3 regions of the Cellulosimicrobium sp. AB352 genome follow, and region 1 is predicted to be linked to each of the others. Evidence: predicted binding sites of a transcription regulator. Region 1 holds the regulator's gene; each other region holds the start of a gene.
What was found. Region 1 encodes Rex, which represses fermentation and respiration genes when NADH is low (regulators of the CRP and FNR family bind a similar motif). Its sites were predicted from a motif close to CTTGTGAANNNNTTCACAAG; they were not measured.

Region 1 (2,261 bases):
GCGCTGCTGCTCCGCGTCGAGCCAGCGCGGCTCGGCGGCGGGGGCTGCGGGGGTGCGGACGGTGCTCGCCGTCGGGGTGTCGACGTCGTTGCGGGTCATGGGTCCTCGGCGGTGCGGGGGCGGTCGGGGGCGTGGGGGCGTCGGAACATTGTTCCACCCCACGGGAATAGACGGACCGAGGGGTGCTGTTGATACGCTCGTTCCGAAGTTGAACGTTCAACCACTTGGTCCGCCCGGACCCCGACCACCCGCAGGAGCACCCATGGCCTCGTCGCTGCCCGCCGGCCTCACGACCGGTACCTACGCCCTCGACGCGTCGCACTCGCAGGCGTCGTTCACCGTCCGCCACGCCGGGATCTCGAAGGTCCGCGGCACCCTCGCGATCACCGACGGCACGATCACCGTCGGCGACGACCTCGAGTCGACGTCCGTGACCGCCCAGCTCGACGCCGCGTCCGTGAGCACGGGCGACGAGAACCGCGACAACCACCTGCGCAGCGCCGACTTCTGGGACGCGGAGAACAAGCCGACGTGGACGTTCACGTCGACGCGCATCACGGGCGACGGCGACGACTACGTCGTGGCCGGCGACCTGACGATCAACGGCGTCACCAAGCCGGTCGAGCTCGAGACGGAGTTCGCGGGCACCGCGACCGACCCGTTCGGCAACCCGCGCGCCGGCTTCGAGGCGACCACCGAGATCTCGCGCAAGGAGTTCGGCCTCACCTGGAACGCCGCGCTCGAGACCGGCGGCGTGCTCGTCGGCGACAAGATCAAGATCGCGCTCGACGTCTCGGCCATCAAGCAGGCCTGACCGTCGTCCCGGGCACGTCCCGGGCGAGACCGGCACCCTCCGGCAGGGGAGCCGCCCCGAGGGGCCGCGTGCACCGGCACGCGGCCCTTCGTCGTCCCCGGGTCCGGACGCCGGGGCCGCTCAGCGCTCCTGCGACGCCGCGAGGGCGCGGGCCTGCGAGTGGAACGCGAGGATCTGCAGCTCGCTGCCCACGTCGACGCCGCGCACGTCGACGTCCGCCGGGACCTGGAGCGCGCGCGGCGCGAAGTTGAGGATCTCGCGCACCCCCGCCGCGACCACGCGGTCCGCGACCGCCTGGGCGTGCGCCGCGGGCGTCGCGAGGACGACGATCGACACCTTCTCGCGCTCCACGACCTCCTCGAGCGCGTCGACGTGCTCGACGACGAGGCCCGCGGCCCGCGTCCCGACGACGTCCGGCGACGCGTCGAGGAGCGCCGCCACGTGGAAGCCGCGCTGCTCGTAGCCCGAGTAGTTCGCGAGCGCGTGCCCCAGGTTGCCGATCCCGACGATCGCGATGCGGTGCTCGTCGACGAGGCCCAGGGCCTCGGTGATGTACTGCGCCAGCGAGTCGACGTCGTAGCCCACGCCGCGCGTGCCGAACGAGCCGAGGAACGACAGGTCCTTGCGCAGCTGGGCCGGGCCCACGCCGGACAGCTCCGCGAGCTCGACCGACGACGTCGTCCCGACGCCCCGCGCCACGAGGTCCCGCAGCGCGCGCAGGTAGGACGGGAGCCGCGCCACCGTCGCGCTCGGGATCCCCGGCGCCGTCACCTCACCGACTACCTGCTCAGCCACCGTCACTCCGTCGTCCAGGGACCGTCCTCGTCGACGGTCACGCTCCACGGGAGGAATCATCCCAGGTCCGCGCGCGGCGCCGAAATCCGGGCCACCGCACGCGCCAGCCGGCGCGCGTCCACGCGCCAGAAACCCTGCTGCACCCCGCCGACCGTGACGACCGGCACGTACTCCCCGTACTGCTGGCGCAGGGCCGGGTCCGTGCCCGGCGCGTCCAGGTCGACCTCCGCCCACGCGACGCCCGCGTCGGCGCACACGGCCTCGACGACCGTCCGCGCGTCGTCGCACAGGTGGCAGCCCGCGCGACCGAACAGCAGGACGGGGGCGGGGGCGTCGGAGGTGCTCACGCCTCCCAGGGTACGAGGCCCCGGCAGCCCGACCGCCTAGAGTGGAGGCATGGCGACGTCTCCCGGCCCGGGCCCCGACCCGACCTCCCGGCCGACGCTCCCCGAGGAGGCGCCCGCGCGCGCCCCCGGTCCGCCGCACCGCACCGCCGCGTTCTTCGACGTCGACAACACGATCATCCGCGGCGCCTCGTCGTTCCACCTCGCGCGCGCCCTATACCAGCGCGAGTTCTTCTCGACGCTCGACATCGTGCGCTTCGCCGTGCACCAGGCCCGGTACCTCGTGTTCGGCGAGAACAAGCAGCAGA
Region 2 (2,261 bases), on a different contig from region 1:
TTGTGCAGGCGCAGCGAGGTGAACAGCCCGAGGTACTTGCCCTTCTTGAGGTACTTGGGGCTGAACCCGGCGTAGGGGCCGAACATCAGGTACGTCTTGCCGTCGACGACGCGCGTGTCCAGGTGCGGGACCGACATGGGCGGCGAGCCGACGTCGGCCTTGCCGTAGACCTTCGCCTGGTGCTGGGCGACGAGCTCCGGGTCGTCCGTGCGGAGGAACTCGCCGCTGATCGGGAAGCCGCCGTAGCCCTTCGCCTCCGGGATGCCGGCCGCCTGGAGCAGCGGCAGCGCGCCGCCGCCGGCGCCGACGAACACGAACCGGGCCTCGACGGTCGAGCGGCGCTTCGGGGCGTTCCACGAGCGGTCCTTGACCGTCAGGCGCCAGCGGCCGTCCTTCGTCTTCCTGAGGTTCTTCACCTCGTGCTCGAGGTAGAGCTGCGTGCCCTCCGAGACGAGGTAGTCGACGAGCTGCTCGGTGAGGGCGCCGAAGTCGACGTCCGTCCCGCTCGTCGCGCGCGTCGCCGCGACCGGCTCGTCGCCGTCGCGCTCGGCGACCAGGAGCGGAGCCCACTCGGCGATGACCGCCGGGTCGTCCGTGAACTCGAGCTCGCTGAACAGCGGGTGGCGGCGCAGCGTCTCGAAGCGGCGACGCAGGTAGTCGACGTTCTCCGCGCCGCGCACGAACGTCATGTGGGGGGTGCGGGAGATGAAGCTCGCGGGCTGCGGCAGCGCGCCCGTCGTGAGCAGGTGGTGCCAGAACTCGCGCGACACCTCGAACTGCTCGTTGATCTTCACCGCCTTGGTGATGTCGATCGAGCCGTCCGGCTTCTCCGGCGTGTAGTTCAGCTCGCACAGGGCGGCGTGACCCGTCCCGGCGTTGTTCCACGGGTTCGACGACTCCTGCGCCACGGCGTCCAGGCGCTCGTAGATGCGCACCGTCCAGGTGGGCTCCAAGACCTTCAGGAGTGCCCCGAGCGTGGCGCTCATGATGCCACCGCCGATGAGGGCTACGTCGATCTGGTCTGCGCTGCTTGCGGGGTTGCTCGCTCGACTCGACACATGTCGATCCTACGCTTGTGAAAGAGTGCACTAACTGTGCGGTGCGTCACGGGCGTGCGTCACACTTTCGCGGGACCTCGGTCCTGAGCCGGGCAGGTCGGACGTCGCGTACCGCGCGATCCGTCCGCGTTCGCCCGGGTCGCACCGCGATCTCGCGAGGGAGAGCACGGGTCCCGAGCCGTCCTCCCGCGAGGTAGAGCCGTGGTCTCGCGAGGTGGAGCCGTGGTCCGCGTGCACGAGCCGACCACGCCTCTACCTGGGTGGCCCAGGGCTCTACCTCGGCCGACCGGGGCTCTACCTCGCGGGGGTGGGGTTCTCCGGCGGCGGGGAGTACGGGGACGGCCAGGGGCCGATCTCGGGGAGGCTCACGGGCTCGCCCGCGAGGCGGGCGGTGGGCTCGGTGCCGGGGGCGCGGCCCGCGAGCCAGGCGGCGACGTCGGTGAGGCCGCCGTGGACGACGACGGCGCAGCGGCCGCGCGCGGACGTGGGCGCGGCTGCGGCCACGGGCGTGGGCTCTGCTTCGGACGCGGGCTCAGGTCCGGCAGCCATGCGGAGGCCGCCCGGTCCGACGCGAAGAGCGCCCGGTCCCACGTGGACGCCGCCGGCGCCCACGACGAGGCCTCCTGGTGCCCCGTCGAGCTCGACCACGACGTCGTCCGCGAGCCGGACCCCGAGGAAGTCGAGGAGGTGCAGCCCGAGCGCGGGAGGCCAGGAGTCGAGGCCGACGCCGGCGTCGAGGTCGACCGCGTGGATCCGCACCTCGCGCCACCAGGCCACGAGCGCGTCCGTGACCGTGCCGTCGCGGTACGTCACCGGCGCGGACCACCCGGCGGACCCGGCGGCGGGCCACGCGGCGTCGAGGCGGTCGGCCAGCGCGTCGAGCGCCGCGACGTGCTGCGCGACCGAGCGCAGCGCGCCCGTCCGGATGCCGTCCTCGCGCCCGGCCGCGCCGCCGTCGTACACCTCGACGAGCTCGCCGCGCGCGGCGCGCTCGGCCTGCCGTGCCATGGCCTCGCCGATGGCGGTGACGTGCGCGAGCACGTGGCTGCGCGACCACCCGGGCAGTGCCGACGGCGCGTCGAGCCCGGCGGCGTCGAGCCCGCGCGCCGCGTCGGTCACCGCGTCGAGGGCGGCGCGCGCGTCGCGCCGGACCTCCTCGACGTCGGGCGGGGTGAGGGCAGGGGCGTCGGTCAGGGCCACAGC
Region 3 (2,261 bases), on a different contig from region 1:
GGTAGCGCGACGACAGGCGGGCATCGAAGTAGACCATGTTCTCGTCGAGGATCGTCCCGGTCGCGACGAGGCCGTCGACCGCCGCGCGGTACGCCTCGGGCGAGCCGAACGCGCGCGTCGGGCCGGAGGTGGGCCAGCGCGACCAGACCTGCGACCGGAAGCTCGCGTACCCGCTGTCCTGGCCCTGCCAGAAGGGCGAGTTCGTGCTCAGCGCGAGGAGCGTCGCGAGCCACGGCCCGATCCGGTCGAGCACAGCGACGCCCTCGGTGTCGTCCGCGACGGCGACGTGCACGTGACAGCCGCTCGTCAGCTGCTCGCGCGCCGTGAGGCCGAACGCGGCGCGCGCCTCGAGGTAGCGCAGGCGCGACACGGTCGTGCCCTCGAACGGCAGGGGAGACGTCGAGAGCGCGGCGACGCGGGCCCCGACGCGGTCCGCGGCCTCCTGGGCGCGACGCCGGCCCTCGCGGATCTCGGTCGCGAGCTCGTCGATCTCGCGGCGCGGGTGCGTCGCCGTCTCGAGCTGCTCCTCCATGAACTCCGACTCCAGCGAGCCGGTGCCCCCGCCCTTGTCGTCGGTGCCGGAGGCCTCGAGGGCCTCGGCCGCGCGGGCGACGGGCTGCCCGTCGTCGCCGACGAGCAGGAACTCTTCCTCGACCCCTACGGTGCGTTTCACCCGGGCAGTCTCACACGGATGCGCGCGGCACGTCCGGCGAGCGTGTGACGCGCGCCCGTGTCGTGCGTCACGACGGCGGCGCGGGGTCCCCAGGGGGAGGGCCGGAGGGCTTGTGAAGGTCATCACAAGACCCCCTCGGAAAGGGTGCCGCGGGGGCGAGGAACCGCGGAATCCGGCCGTTCCTGCCGGGTCCCGCCCGCCTCGGGACCTAGGTCCCCGGGCGGTCCCGAACGCCTCCGCGGCGGGCTCCGGGAACCTAGCCTGGAGGTGGCGAAGGAGCCCGTCGGAACCTCGGCCGAGGGCCCCACCCGGGACCTCGCGAGGCCGGCGGGTCCGGCCGGCGCGCGGACCCGCGCGTCAGGCACGAGGGAGGTCCAGATGACCAGCGTTTCCGAGGCAACCGGCACGACGAGCGGCGGCCGCGCGACGGGGGCGGGCGCCGTCGACCCGCAGCGCGACACCGCGCACGTCCCTGCGTGGGAGGGCTTCACCGACGGCCCGTGGCGCGACACGGTCGACGTGCGCGACTTCATCCAGCGCAACTACCGCCCGTACACGGGCGACGCGTCGTTCCTCGTCGGCCCCACGGAGCGCACGACGGGCATCTGGAGCACGCTGTCCGCCATGTTCCCGGAGGAGCGGGAGATGGGGATCTACGACGTGGACACCCACACGCCCGCCGGCATCACGGCGCACGCGCCGGGCTACATCGACAAGGCGCACGAGGTGATCGTCGGTCTGCAGACCGACGCCCCGCTCAAGCGCGCGATCATGCCGAACGGCGGCTGGCGCATGGTCGAGGGCGCGCTGGAGACGTACGGCTACGAGGTCGACGAGACCCTGCGGAAGGTCTTCACCGAGTACCGCAAGACGCACAACCAGGGCGTGTTCGACGTCTACCCGCCGAACGTGCGCGCGGCCCGCAGCTCGCACATCATCACGGGCCTGCCCGACGCCTACGGCCGCGGCCGGATCATCGGCGACTACCGCCGCGTCGCGCTCTACGGCGTCGACGCGCTGATCGCCGCGAAGAAGCTCGACAAGCTCGGGCTCGACACGCAGCCCTTCAGCGAGAAGGTCGTGCGCGAGCGCGAGGAGCACGCGGAGCAGATCCGCGCGCTGGGCGAGCTCAAGGAGATGGCGGCCTCGTACGGCTACGACATCTCCGGCCCGGCGACGACGGCCCGCGAGGCCGTGCAGTGGCTCTACTTCGCCTACCTCGCCGCGGTGAAGGAGCAGAACGGCGCCGCGATGTCCCTCGGCCGCACGTCGACGTTCCTCGACGTGTTCATCGACCGCGACCTCGAGGCCGGCCGCATCACGGAGTCCGAGGCGCAGGAGATCATCGACGACTTCGTCATCAAGCTCCGCATCGTGCGGTTCCTGCGCACACCCGAGTACGACGCCCTGTTCTCCGGCGACCCGACGTGGGTCACCGAGACGATCGGCGGCATGGGCGAGGACGGGCGCCCGCTCGTCACGAAGAACTCGTTCCGGTTCCTCCAGACGCTCTACAACCTCGGGCCGGCCCCCGAGCCGAACATGACGGTCTTCTGGAGCCCGGACCTGCCGCAGGGCTTCAAGGACT

Region 2: a site for Rex is predicted at 1,073-1,092, ahead of mqo (malate dehydrogenase (quinone)). Genes of this name have one in related genera too.
Region 3: a site for Rex is predicted at 783-802, ahead of pflB (formate C-acetyltransferase). Genes of this name have one in related genera too.

Annotation. Positions count from the first base shown of each region.
Region 1 covers NZ_JBMVFX010000030.1:616-2,876, reverse strand. Annotated here, with positions in the region: gene ACPCUX_RS17330 (MarR family winged helix-turn-helix transcriptional regulator) at 1-99, opposite strand, end outside; gene ACPCUX_RS17325 (YceI family protein) at 263-814, shown strand; gene ACPCUX_RS17320 (redox-sensing transcriptional repressor Rex) at 935-1,609, opposite strand; gene ACPCUX_RS17315 (glutaredoxin family protein) at 1,666-1,956, opposite strand; partial or broken gene ACPCUX_RS17310 (HAD family hydrolase) at 2,006-2,261, shown strand, end outside.
Region 2 covers NZ_JBMVFX010000003.1:26,849-29,109, forward strand. Annotated here, with positions in the region: gene mqo (malate dehydrogenase (quinone)) at 1-1,058, opposite strand, end outside; gene ACPCUX_RS03105 (maleylpyruvate isomerase family mycothiol-dependent enzyme) at 1,353-2,258, opposite strand; gene ACPCUX_RS03110 (pyridoxine/pyridoxamine 5'-phosphate oxidase) at 2,249-2,261, opposite strand, start outside.
Region 3 covers NZ_JBMVFX010000013.1:65,686-67,946, forward strand. Annotated here, with positions in the region: gene ACPCUX_RS11120 (carboxylate-amine ligase) at 1-673, opposite strand, end outside; gene pflB (formate C-acetyltransferase) at 1,052-2,261, shown strand, end outside.